Regions from separate parts of the Pelorhabdus rhamnosifermentans genome, predicted to be linked through region 2. Evidence: riboswitches for the same ligand, from Rfam matches in the RefSeq annotation. Region 2 holds a riboswitch; each other region holds the start of a gene.
What was found. Region 2 has a riboswitch for cyclic di-GMP ahead of Ga0466249_RS06345 (methyl-accepting chemotaxis protein). Riboswitches for the same ligand answer to the same signal wherever they lie in the genome.
Positions count from the first base shown of each region.

Region 1: linked by a shared signal. The riboswitch ahead of Ga0466249_RS16655 (sensor domain-containing diguanylate cyclase) and the one ahead of Ga0466249_RS06345 (methyl-accepting chemotaxis protein) in region 2 are both predicted to bind cyclic di-GMP.
Region 3: linked by a shared signal. The riboswitch ahead of Ga0466249_RS24095 (FIST N-terminal domain-containing protein) and the one ahead of Ga0466249_RS06345 (methyl-accepting chemotaxis protein) in region 2 are both predicted to bind cyclic di-GMP.

Region 1 covers NZ_JAHGVE010000015.1:26,086-30,719, reverse strand. Annotated here, with positions in the region: gene Ga0466249_RS16655 (sensor domain-containing diguanylate cyclase) at 8-1,504, opposite strand; cyclic di-GMP riboswitch class I at 1,617-1,701, opposite strand; cyclic di-GMP riboswitch class I at 2,139-2,224, shown strand; gene Ga0466249_RS16650 (methyl-accepting chemotaxis protein) at 2,287-4,002, shown strand; partial or broken gene Ga0466249_RS16645 (transposase) at 4,356-4,634, shown strand, end outside.
Region 2 covers NZ_JAHGVE010000004.1:51,124-55,757, reverse strand. Annotated here, with positions in the region: gene Ga0466249_RS06345 (methyl-accepting chemotaxis protein) at 1-1,583, opposite strand, end outside; cyclic di-GMP riboswitch class I at 1,691-1,780, opposite strand; gene dgoD (galactonate dehydratase) at 2,106-3,251, opposite strand; gene Ga0466249_RS06335 (PTS galactitol transporter subunit IIC) at 3,334-4,634, opposite strand, start outside.
Region 3 covers NZ_JAHGVE010000039.1:7,159-11,792, forward strand. Annotated here, with positions in the region: gene Ga0466249_RS24095 (FIST N-terminal domain-containing protein) at 213-2,789, opposite strand; cyclic di-GMP riboswitch class I at 2,889-2,977, opposite strand; gene aspD (aspartate 4-decarboxylase) at 3,244-4,634, shown strand, end outside.

The sequences.
Region 1 (4,634 bases), on a different contig from region 2:
TCTTCGGCTAATTGCTGATCACATATGCTGTTACTCTATTTTTTGTTTCTTTGCTAATATAAAGCGCCTTATCGGCGAAATCCAATAATGCATCTACAGAATCAGCATTTTCAGGATAAGTTGCAATGCCTATACTTACTGTACAACCCTTTAATGTTTTTTCACTCTGCAAGCGTATTTTTTCTGCCAAAGATATGATTTTTTCCCGGGCGACATTCCGCAAAATAATTGCGAATTCATCTCCACCAAAGCGAAATACAAATCGAATCCCTACAATTGATTGCGTTATCGCGGTAAATTCTCTTAAAATATCATCCCCTGCTAAATGACCATATGTATCATTTAGCTGTTTGTAGTTATCAAGGTCTAGTATCATTATTCCTAGATTATCCAAAGAATGAGCTAGCACTTCGCCATTAAGCAATTCCAATATTTTGTCAAAAGACCTACGGTTATAAGTCCCAGTCAATCCATCAATGTCTGCAGCCCACTTTAATGTAGTATGAACTTCTTCAAGTCTTCTAATGGTGTTGTTATATACTTGAATCATATCATCAAATTCAGGCGCATAGTCATAAGAAATAATTTGTTTATACTTTCCTTTTTTCACAGAACTAAACGCCTCGACTAATGTATCTAGTGGCTTCGTGTATCGCCGTACTGTATATGTGCCAATAGCAATAACTACAAATATAGTAAATATCGATATAGCTAGAATTTCGTAAATCATCAACCTTCGGATTCGTGTTACCTCAGCAGTAGGAGTATTCACGCTAACAATCCAATTTAATTCGGGAACCTTACTATATCCAATATAGTGTTCTAATCCAGTATATTTTATAATAGCCGAGCCTTTACCTCCTTGCAAGTGATCAGCTATACTAGTTCCTTTTCCGATACTTTCCTTGTCCGGATGATAAACGATAATTCCTTGGCTGTCAGTAATTGAGATGAATCCCCCACGACCAAATGATTTATTGTCAAACATCGATGACAAACTATTTTCATGCAGCCAAACTGTCCCAACAACTACACCAACAATATTACCATTTTCAATAATAGGAGTCGCAATAGAGACAACCTTCCGCCCATGATTACTCGTGTATACACCACTAATATAAGTTTCCCCTCTAATAGCTCGCTGAAAGTAATCACGTTGTGACAAATTCAAACCTGAAACGTCCTTAACTCCACTGACAAGCATAACATCTCCATTTTTATCAAGTATCGAAATCACATTTACTTCTGGAACAATTTGATTGATTTTATCAAGAATAGCTTGATTGATATTAGGATCAGATGCAATAGTTTTTAATGAAGCCTCAATATTTTTAAAATACGCTAAGATCTGTTCAGCAAAATTATTCGCGGCTTTTTCATTAATAGTCAATAACAAATCATCAGTATTAGCAAGAAAAAATCTATCAAAAATAAAAAATTGAATGAAACTACTCATGATAACCAAACTACCGAGCAACAATGTAAATTTATATAAAAAACTCATTCAATCAATCCAACTTTCGAAAATCATTTCGGCTAAAAAAACATTTTTCCGTCACACTGGCGTTTAATTTTCATTAATCTTATAAAATAAAAAAATTGTCAAATTGCACTTTTCATGCAACCTGGCAATCATAGATTTTAAATCTTTAGATCAAGGCTTTGCGTCCCTCCTTTTCAAAAGGTTTGCTAACTATATTTATTGTCAATAGTATCCACATAATAATCCCGCTGCCGCCTCCCGCCAAATAGCCGAAGGGCGTTTGTTGCAATATCTTATCACATTAAATGAAAAAGCGCAGCCCCAGCAACGCAATAAAAAATATATTATCCCTAACTCGCATTTATTATAGCTGATCAAAATATTAAATGCAATATATTTCAAAAAACAGGTAATAAGGCCTATTCCAGCAATAAACCAGAATGGGCTTTATACGTCAAAACAAGAAAGGCTTCTCAAAATTCTCCATTTTATTCAAAAATGTTCTGTGTTACCACAAGTCCAGACGCGCAAAAGCTGCCTCCAGTACAGGATAAATGACTCATGTTTTGCGAAGAAGAGGACTATTGTAGAACAGCGTCGAAAAAAATTACCATATAGATGATTTTCCTTTAGAATTTCTATTTTAGAAATTAATACTATATTGCAGCAAACTTATCGAAAGATAAGGACGCAAAGCTATGGGTCTAAAAATCTAGGATTTATGATTGCCAGGTTGCTATTTGACATGTGTCATTTTAAGCAATCTGGCAATTTTTTTATAATTATCCACTAGGAGGAATAGCATGAATTTTTTTGATAATATGAAAGTAGCTCAAAAACTAAGTATCCTTATTCTTATCGCATTTTTATCTATGAGTATTGTAGGTTATACGGGGTACCATTACCTCCAACAATCAAACACCGAAATGACTACTATGTACGAAGACTACTTAGTACCCGTCGCACTTATAAATGAAAACAGTGCGCATATTAATAAAGTCAATTCAGCCGTAATGGAACTGATGCTCACAAAAGACGACAAAAAAAATCAAGAATTAAAGCAAACTATCGATGAGCGGGTAAATTCCTTTAATAACAATCTGGCAAAACTTGAACAGACACATTTAGATGACAAAACCAAGGAAAAATTAGCCGGAATCAAAACAACCATGCAAAAATTTCGAGAGGGTAGAAACGCTGTTATGGAATTAGCTTTGCAAAACAAAAATGCTGAAGCCTATGCATTATATGTTTCTGCCGTAGACCCGTTAGCAACAGATGCTCTGAACAGGTGCGATGATCTTTCTAAGTATTCTATTGAAGCATCAAAGAAAATAAATGCTAATAACAAAGTATCCTTCGAAAAAGCAAATCAGATTAACTTAGCAATTATTTTTGTATCTTTTGTAGTATTAATTCTAAGTGGGTTTTATATTACTAGAATAATTACAAAACCTCTCCATGCCATGGTGCTGATTTGCAAAGAATTTGCAGCAGGAGATTTTCGCGATAAGCCGCGAAGATTTATCAGAAAAGATGAAATCGGCCAATTAGCTGATGCTCTGGTAGATGTGAGAGGCAGTCTCCGTATACTTATGAAAAATGTCAATGAATCAGCAGAACAGGTGGCGGCTTCTTCAGAGGAACTGACCGCTAGTGCCGATCAGTCAGCACAAGCTGCTAACCAGGTTGCTGAATCTATTACTGAAGTAGCAACAAATGCAGATCAACAACTAAGTGCAGCTAATGACACATCTGCGGTAGTGGAACAGATGTCGGCCAGCATCCAACAAATCGCTGCCAATGCTAATGAAGTAGCTGGACAATCTGCCCAAGCATCTGATACGGCTAATGAAGGAAATAAGTCCGTAGATAAAGCAGTCAGTCAAATGGCTCATATCGAACAAACAGTTGTCTCCTCTGCCCAAGTAGTAGCCAAATTAGGGGAACGCTCGAAGGAAATTGGCCAGATTGTCGATACTATCTCAGGTATTGCTGGTCAGACAAATTTACTAGCGCTCAACGCTGCCATTGAGGCCGCAAGAGCCGGAGAACAGGGTCGAGGCTTTGCCGTAGTAGCAGAAGAAGTCCGCAAGCTGGCCGAGCAATCGCAAGAAGCGGCTAAACAAATCGCAACACTTATTAGTGAAATTCAAGGGGACACCGACAAAGCCGTAATAGCCATGAACGATGGTACTCGTGAAGTCAAGTTAGGCGCAGAAGTCGTCAATGCTTCCGGACAAGCCTTTCTAGAAATAGCAACTGCAATAACACATGTATCAAGCCAGGTGAAGGAAATATCCGCTTCCATTGAGCAGATGGCTATCGGCAGTCAACAAATTGTCGGATCAGTGAAAAAAATCGATGAACTAAGCAAAAAAGCAGCTGGAGAAGCACAGACAGTATCAGCTGCAACCGAGGAACAATCCGCATCAATGGAAGAAATCGCTTCATCTAGCCAAGCATTGGCCCACCTAGCAATGGATCTCCGCGAAGCTGTTAGCAAGTTTCAAGTTTAATGATAATGTGAAACGTTCCTACCCAGCTGCTGCCAGAGTAGGAACGTTTTTCTTTGCTAATAAATCCGGATCGGATTACAGGATTAAACCTTTACGCAAAATAGAACTAAGTCATACTAATTTTTTCTTAAACCAAATAAAATGGCACAGCTGCAAAAATCCCAGTTATTCCGCCAAACCAGAAAGGGGCGGAAGCTCCGAAGAGATCCCATAGAAATCCGGCAATGATTGATGCTGGTAATAGCGCGGTTCCCACCACCAGCGCATGCAAACCGAAAACCGAAGCTTTTTGACTTCTCTGTGCTATATCCGCCAGTAACGCTTTTTCAACGCCTTCCGTCAGACCGATATAAAGACGTCAATTTGATAATCAAGAACCATTGGCCGTTGTTGTAAGTGATTTAACCTATGTAAGAGTCAACCATAAGTGGAATTACATCTGTGTTTTGATTGATTTATTCAATCGCGAAATTATTGGCTATAGTACAGGCATTTATAAAAATGCTCCACTTGTGTACCGGGCATTTGCCAGCATCAAAACGAATTTGAAAAACATCTGCCTGTTTCATACAGATCGTGGAAATGAATTTAAAAATAAATTAATTGAAGGAGTTCTTGAAACATTTGAAATC
Region 2 (4,634 bases):
ATTTCACCAATTAAGAGAGCAATTTGTTTAGTCGCATTCTCCGATTGTTCGGCCAGTTTGCGTACTTCCTCGGCCACCACCGCGAAGCCGCGTCCCTGTTCCCCTGCACGCGCCGCTTCTATCGCCGCATTCAAGGCCAGCAAATTAGTTTGACTGGCGATGCCAGAGATGGTATCGATAATTTGACCAATTGCGGTGGACCTTTCTCCCAGATTCGCAACGACTGCCGCCGAATCTATGACACTCGTTTCAATGCTGCGCATTTGAGCAACAGCATTGTTTATCGATTCTCCGCCATTTGTCGCCAACTTGGCAGTCCCTTCCGATACTGAAGCAACGGTTGTAGAATCTGAAACAATTTGTTGAATATCGGAAACAATCTGAGTCACGAGATCTGTGGCAGCATTGGCAAAACTCACTTGTTTTTCAGCGCCTGCTGTAATCGCCTCAATTGCACTTGTCACTTGTTCGGCTGTAGCCGCCGATTGCTGTGCGCTCGCTGTCAGTTCTTCGGAAGCTGCCGAAACTACTTCAGTGGAAACGATGACGTTCCTAAGCAGTTCTTGAAGTCCGCCAACCATTGCGTCAAAATTTTGCGCTAGCTTGCCGATTTCATCTTTCCCTTGGTTATTTATATTTATATTTAAATTACCGCTTTTTAGGCTTTCTGTCGCAGTTACCAATTGAGTAATAGGCTTGGTCATCCGATTGGCAACGACAATACTGATTAAAATGACCATTAACATCGTAACAGCTAAAACCATTAAATTGGTCAACAGCATCCTATTACTGACGGCATTATACTCCTCATAGTTTTTTTCCATACAGATAATCCAACGCGTTTGAGGATCATAAACATAACTTACTAATTTGCGAACACCGTTTTCCCCAGCGATCTCTTCTGATCCGCTTTTTCCGCTAATCGCCTTTTGGACAAAGGGAATGCTGCTCATATCTTTGACTTCTGTTGAACCATCGCCATCAGGGTAAACGATGACTTTGCCATCTTGATCCAGTATGTATGCTGTAACCCCGTTTACTGACCATTTTTTAACAACCTCTTTAAAAGCCTCCAGGTTAATCGTCGCTTGTAACACCCCAACAACTTTTCCGTTATCCGATCGTACAGGAGAAGCCAGTATTACGATAGGCTTTCCTGTTGTCATGCTTATCATCGATTTAGAAGCAACCTCGTCTGTACCGCTCATGGCTTCTTTATAAAATTCCCGTTGAGATACTTTGCCCAATTTAATGTCATCGCCTCTTACAACTTGGTTGCCTTTATCGTTAGAAAGAGCCATACCAATATCGGTATATATTGTTTGAACGTCAGCGATTAGTTGCTTAGAAGCCGGAAGATCGAAATTCTTGACGGCAGTAGTGTGGGAAATCGCTTTGACAATCTCCATGCGTTTATTGACATACGATTGTACCTCCGTTCTAAAAACGTCAACTTTTCCGGAATTTATCGCCAGATAATCTGCCTCTAGCGGTTTAGAAACTAGTGAATGGGAAATAAAAGTGGAGATAAGTAAGGGAATACTACTCACGAGCATAAGTAATATAATAATATTTTTTTTCATTGATTTATTGCCCCCTTTAGAAGTTCTAAGAAGTGTGATGTTAGATTTATTAGCTGGAAATGAAACAATAAAAACCCGAACAAAAGCCCGAGTTTAATACCTTGTACAAGGGCAGCCTGGCAATCATAGATTGATAATTAATCCTTAGACCCATAGCTTTGCGCCCTTACTTTTCAGTAAGTTTGCTAAATATTTTTTTCACTTACCAGAAACAACAAGTGATATCCGCCAAAGATTATCAAAACACTTCTCTTAGAGAGTAGCGTAAATCTACATACCCAGTCAATAAACATTAGCAAGTCTTAACAATTAGGCAGTCTAATTTAACAAAACGGTCGTGAAGCGCGAATATAGACTATCCTTATCAATTACTTCCGTTTTTTCCATAATCAGTGATACGGTCATCTCGACTAAATTTTAAGCAAAATTTTTGGAACCACATGCATAGCAAAAAGAAGGAATACTCACACATAAATGCATGAGCATCCCTTCTCACATTAAATATACTTGATTTCATGTATATTACCATTCGGCTTGTGTTCCATCATAATTCTTCCATTTAGGATTTTTCCAAACAAGTCCTTCCTCCGAAACCTTTTTTACCAACTCTTCATCAATTTCGAGTCCTAATCCTGGTTTATCTGGTAAATTAACAAAGCCATTTTGATATTGAAATATCTCTTTATTTTTTACAAAATCCAATAAATCAAACCCTTTATTATAATGTATTCCTAAGCTTTGTTCCTGAATAAAAACATTTGGTGAACATGCATCAATCTGTAACGTAGCAGCTAAAGCAATCGGACCATATGGAGCATGGGGAGCTGCTGCCATATCAAAGCTTTCTGCTGTTGCAATGATTTTTCGCGTCTCTAAAATACCACCAGCCAAAGCTACATCAGGTTGAATAATATCGATAACCCCTTGCTTAAATATATTTTTATATTGCCAACGAGTACAAAGCCTTTCACCTGTAGCCAAGGGCGTAGAAGTATGTTTAGCAACTTCCTCAAAAGCCTCTTCATTCTCTGGTAAAACAACTTCTTCTAGAAACATCAGCTTATACGAATCTAAGGCTTTTGCTAATACCTTTGCCATTGGCTTATGGACTCTTCCATGAAAATCTACGCCTATACCAAAGTCCTCACCAAGTGCATCCCGAATAGATGCTACACGATCTACCACAGCTTGGATTTTTGCATAAGAATCAATATAATGCAGTTCCTCAGTTGCGTTCATTTTTACAGCATCAAAGCCTCTATTTTTTCTATCCAATGCTTCTTTTACAACATCGTCTGGGCGGTCGCCACCGATCCATGAGTATACTTTTATTCTGTCTCTCGCTCGTCCACCTAGCAACTCATAGATAGGCATATTGCAGAACTTGCCTTTGATATCCCAAAGTGCCATCTCAATACCAGATACAACAGTAGTATTGATCGGCCCACCTCTAAAAAACGTCTTATACAATTCCTGCCATAAGCTTTCAATAGCAAAAGGATTTTTTCCAATAAGATATTGTCCCATTTCTTCAGCACCAGCCACAACTGTTTCTGTCTTGGTGCCAGATATCATTTCACCCCAACCTTCTACTCCTTCATCCGTCGAAATTTTTATAAAAATCCATCTCGGTTTGACGCGATAAATCTTAATTTCTTTAATTTTCATAGCAAATCTCTCCATTTCATTAACAAAGAATTTATCAACAATGACAGGAAAACATGATAACGCATTCCATCATTATCCATACTTATTCTTCCTGTGCAATGGTAGCATTACCCGTTGGTTTGGCCTTGAATTTTTCAATATATAGCCATATGGCAATAATAGCGACAATTAACACTGGAAGACTAATCCACAAATTACTGATAAAAGCAGTGTAAACTAAATAACTAACCGTCAAACTGGTGGCTGCAAAAGATGATATTCCACCACTGGCTGCCAAATCAATACCAACCGATGTAGCTAAACTAGTAAGGACTGGCGACGTAGCTGTTCCTGCCAATAATATGGCACTCGTACAAACCAAACCGATTAATATACTCCTAAATAGATTTCCATTACACAAAGCCACGACCAAAGCAACTCTAAACGGAATAACGGCTAAGTCAGCAAATGGTAATACTCTGTTGCCCGGAATAACGGCTGCCATAAGAATTGTCAAAGGAATAACAATAAGCGCTGCAGTAATAACAGTTGGATTACCGACAACAATCGCCGCATCCAATCCAATTAAAAACTTTCTTCCCTTAAATTTTTCTTTCGTTAATTTTTGAGCAGCTGCAGATATCGGCATCAGACCTTCCATAAATAACGCAGTCATCTTAGGAATTAAAACCATAACAGCTGCCATATTTACTCCCAGAGAAAATATACCTGTTAATGGATATTTTGCCAAAGCACCAATACCACAACCTAAAATCAGGCCCATAAAAATGGGTTCACCAAAGAATCCTAAATATTTTTGCGCATCTTTTGCTGAAAAATCTATTTTATTTATTCCGGGGATATGATCGATCAATTTATTTAATGGTACCGCTATAATAATCGAGGATAATGCCGACATGGTTGGTAAAGATACCCCTGGTATCTCAAAATATTTCTCTACCACCGGCGCTGTCCAATCTGCTAGTTTAAAGGATATGACAGCCATTACTAACGCTGCCCCTAAGCCAAGAAAAACATTATCCGTTACAAAATAAACCATAATACCCACAATAGCCATATGATGGTAATTCCATATATCAACATCTAAGGTATCAGTCAGTTTGAAAAAAAGCAAAATAATATTTGTAATCAAAATTCCAAAAATCAATAATGGGATAATGGGTGAAGACCATGTAACTGCCGCTATAGCGCCCCAGCCAACATCTAGAATATCTAAATGAATGCCAAAATTCTCAACCATAGCTTTTGCCGCCGGTCCCAAATTATCAGACAATAAATTGATGACCAATTTGATTCCGGCAAAACCGATAGCAATCGTTAATCCTGATCTAAAAGCTTTTATTAATTTCACCCGAAAAATAAGCCCGATAATCGTTATAATTA
Region 3 (4,634 bases), on a different contig from region 2:
AATATTAAGCTTTCGCTACTGCGAATGAGTAATCCATTTACATGAATAGCTCTATTAATTTACATATACCGACATTTTTCATCAAGAAAATCTTATATAACTATTATAAGTTATCCTTTTAATAATTCACATTATCTAGAGACCCTAATTTTTCAGTCAAAAAAGGTACAGATCATATCCACAAAAGATAATAACCTGTGCTCATTCATAACCTATTCGTTGAAAATATTACTCAGTTTATACAATTTGACTGCCGCCGCTAGAGCCAGTTTTATCTCAAACTCATCAATAGAAACCCCTAATATTTTTTCAATACGTTTTTTACGAAAAGCCATCGTCTTATGGTGAATATACATTTTTTCTGCTGATTCTTTCAAGCTATTATTTTGCAGAATTTTCTCAAGAGTAAGCAGAAGGTCCGTCCCCTTTTTGTGGTCATAATCAATGAGTTTACCAAGTTTTTCATAAACAAATTCAGCAGCCTGTTTTTTACCGCCCATGTTTGCTAACAGCTGAGCAATGCCTATGTCGCGAAAATGATTAATTGCCTTGCTGCTTTCACTCTGACACCGAGCCGCAACAACAGCGCTCCATGCTTGCCGATAACCTTCATTTATACAGTGAGTTCCGGTGTGCATATTACTAACACCAATTCTCACCACCATTCCAGGGGCATAGCGAATAATTTTTTTCTGAAGCTGAAAAGCGAATTGCATGCTATTTTCCCAATCATCGTCCTTGGTCCCTATTTGACATAAGACGCCTATCCCTTTGCGGCAATCCCATAATAAATAATTGGAGTCGCGACTCAATAGCTCAATGATATTATTTTTTAACATTTCACTATTAGTAGTATCACTACTCGTTTCTTCTGTTGTTGACTCGGCAAGTTTATTCATAGTTAGTAAACAGCAGAACAAGGGAATGGAAAAATCGATCCCAAAGGTCTTAGCGGTCGCGATAGCCTGTTCATCTACCTTAGTATTTCCGGTAATGATATCATTAATAAAATCACTCTTGCGCCGCAGTTCATAGGCAAATTCGAGCAGTCTTTCTGCTTTCCGCCGTTCTGTAACATCAATTGCTACAGCAGCTACCGTTCTTTTGCCATTAAACAGATACTCCATCGGCGCTGTCCTGCCTTCAAAAAATCGCTTTTCTTCTCCAACCTCCACTTCATGAACAAAACACTGCGGCGTATCAGACAAAATAGTCTGCCGTATTTGTCTTAGTATAGCTTCAGCTTCTTCTGCCGGAAATCTCTGATGAAGTATACATCCATTCAATTCTTCTTTCGACCGCTTTAACAGTTTGTAGCCACTGTCAAATACTTCGATATATCGGCCATCCTCATCAATAATTAAACTAATGTCAGGCACAGCCTGAGCAAAGTCTTTTAACTTCGTTTCACTTTCCCGCAAAACCGCTTCAATTTTCTTGCGCTCGGCAATTTCCTTTAGCAACACCTTGTTAGTTTTGCTCAGCATTTCCTTCTGCGCTTCCACTTCTGCTAAGAGTTCATTATTTTCAAAAGCAATCTGGGCCGCCTGTGATAATTGGCTGCCAAGCACCAGACAAGCAACCGCAGAATTACTATGACGGCTATCGCCATTATCAGCGACTCCCTGCTCCCCGAGACTACAGAAACCGACTAACGGTTTTCCTGCTAATACTTTTGTCATATCTTGAATTTCTTGTTCAGATTTATCGCCCATGATTCTAGGCCGTAAAGCACAATAATAGGCTATGCCAAGTGCGATGTCCGTAATTCCTCCTCGGATGATTGCCCGGCGTATGCCTTCCACACCAGCGCTCACCATACTATCCGGCTCAGGCTCCATTCGGATAAAGACAGTTCCTACCGACACTGGCTGCGCTACGCGAATCCCGCCACGGTGCGTAAAATAGTTGGCAATATTCACACTGTACTGTCCCAGCGAATCTGCTATACCAATCGTAGCACCCGTTGTATAGGCCAAATGATTTTCTTCTAATTTATTCCTCGGCAAACCAACTAATTTGCTGTAAACATCAGCCGCCGCAATCCCATCTAACGTTAAAATTTCATATCCATCAACGGCAGTCACCGTTGCCCGCATATCAGTCGGACGGAAGCCATGCGCTAACGATATTCCGAATTGAAGCTCCGTTTCAAAAACGACCACAAGCAGGCTGTCGGGATAAGCTTGCTGTGCATGTAGAATATAATTTTGTTCCATCCGCCAATCGTCAGCCGGTGATCCACCGATAATGGGGAATTCCCCCAAGGACCGTTCCTTAAGCGCTTCCACAATTTCAAAGCTATAATCGTCGCTTTGTCGCGTATTGCCCGGCGAAAAAAGCATGATAAAGGCATCCCTGCCTTGCCGTCTCATTGCCCGCTTATACTCAGAAGCATTATAGAAAAAAGGTTTTACTGCCGAAGAGTTGACCGCTTCATTCAAAGCTCGCCGCCAATCTTTTGATTCATCTGTACCTATTCCACAATGTACCCGTAAAAATGGAGAAGCTAAAGCTATAACCAAAACAGTCTCCTTATGTATCCCATTGCAAATTTCACCAGCTGTTGTAGCCCCAAAAACAGGTGCTTCTCCCACTACGCTATGAATGCCTTGCAGCACCTCATCTAGATCGTAAACTACAGAAGCAAATACCAACACCGCTGAAACAGCATGTACATAGATGGACAATACTGCCTGCTTAGCTGCTTTCATGCCAACAGAAAAGGACGAATTACCTTTAGCCATTCCATATCCAACTTCAATTATTTGCTGATCTTCTTTTTTCACACAATCCTCCTATAACTTCGCTATCATAGCTAATTACAAATGCTTTTATTGAGACAAATAAAAAAGGGCTACCCATGCTATAACGAAATAAAACTAAATCGTTGCAACCTGGCAGTCCTAGATTGATTAAAAACTTTAGACCCATAGTTTTGCGTCCTAACCTTTCGGAAAGTTTGCCCCATATATCATTCATTCAATATTCGAAATTACACTACCCCCTGTCATCTTCAGCAGAGAATCGTGGCATCACTGTTCAATATACATTTATCGACATTTCGTATCAAAATATTACAAGCATTTATATTATATAATGATTTTCTTAACAATTTCAATTGTCTAAAAGTCCCAATTAGAAAAAAGGCAAAGGGACAGTTCTTAGTGGCGTATCGTTACACTGGTTATTTGTAATCATATCAATATGAGTTAATAGTACAAATCAAGATACAAAGAAAGGATGAGAAACATTTATACGGACCAATTTATTGAAAAACAGCACAAAAAAATTTTCTACGAAAATATAAGCCCTTTTGAATTTAAAAACAAGCTAATCAGTCTGGCGAAAGGACATAAGCGGGGAACACGAACATTACTGGATGCAGGCAGAGGAAATCCAAATTGGATTGCAGCAACACCACGTGAAGCCTTTTTCGCCCTGGGACAATTTGCTGTGCAGGAAAGCCGTAGAGTATGGGATGAGGGAGCTCTGGGCGGACAACCTAATCGAAAAGGGGTTGTACAACGTTTTAAAGCTTACGCTGAACATAATAAACATACGCCTGGCATGAAACTACTCAATGACATTATTGAATATGGCATAGTGATTTGCGGATTTGACCCAGAAGAATGGATCTATGAATTAATAGACGGAATTATCGGTGACAATTACCCAATGCCAGATCGAATGCTGGTGCATATAGAGAGGATTGTTCATGACTTCATGATTCAAGAAATGTGCGGCAACGGTACATATTGCGGAAAATTTAATTTATTCGCTGTTGAAGGAGCTACCGCTGCAATGTGTTATATCTTTGATTCATTACTCGAAAATTACTTACTCTCCCAGGGAGATACGATCGCAATTATGGTGCCGATATTTGTACCCTATCTCGAAATACCTCATTTATATCGTTATCAATTTAACGTTGTCGAAATTCATGCCGCAGAAATGGATCGGAACGGAAATCACACTTGGCAATACCCATATTCAGAAATAGAAAAGCTGGCCAATCCATCGATTAAAGCACTATTCTTAGTAAATCCGAGTAACCCGCCCTCAGTAGCAATTCAACCTGAATCGATTCAACAGTTAATACAAATTGTGAAGCAAAAAAATCCGGATTTAATGATTATTTCTGATGATGTCTACGGAACTTTCGTTGACAAATATCGCTCTCTAATGGCGGACTTACCGTATAATACTATTGGAGTATATTCCTTCTCCAAATACTTTGGTGTAACCGGTTGGCGGTTAGGCGTGATTGCGATTCATGAGGAAAATATATTTGATAAATTATTAAAACAATTGTCCAATACTAGTAAAGACATTTTGCAAAAACGGTACGCATCAATTTCACCGCACCCTGAAACAATATCTTTCATAGACCGGATGGTGGCAGACAGTCGCCAGGTAGCATTAAATCATACGGCAGGACTATCCACTCCTCAGCAGATACAAATGGCACTATTTTCAGCCTTTGCCTTGTTGGATAAGGAAAATACGTATAAACAGTTAACAAAAAGTATTTGCCAGCGACGTATGAAACTTCTCTATGACGGTTTACGTTTGCCTCTTCCTAACCTTTCCTATAATGCGAATTACTACACAGAGTTTGATCTAGAAAAATG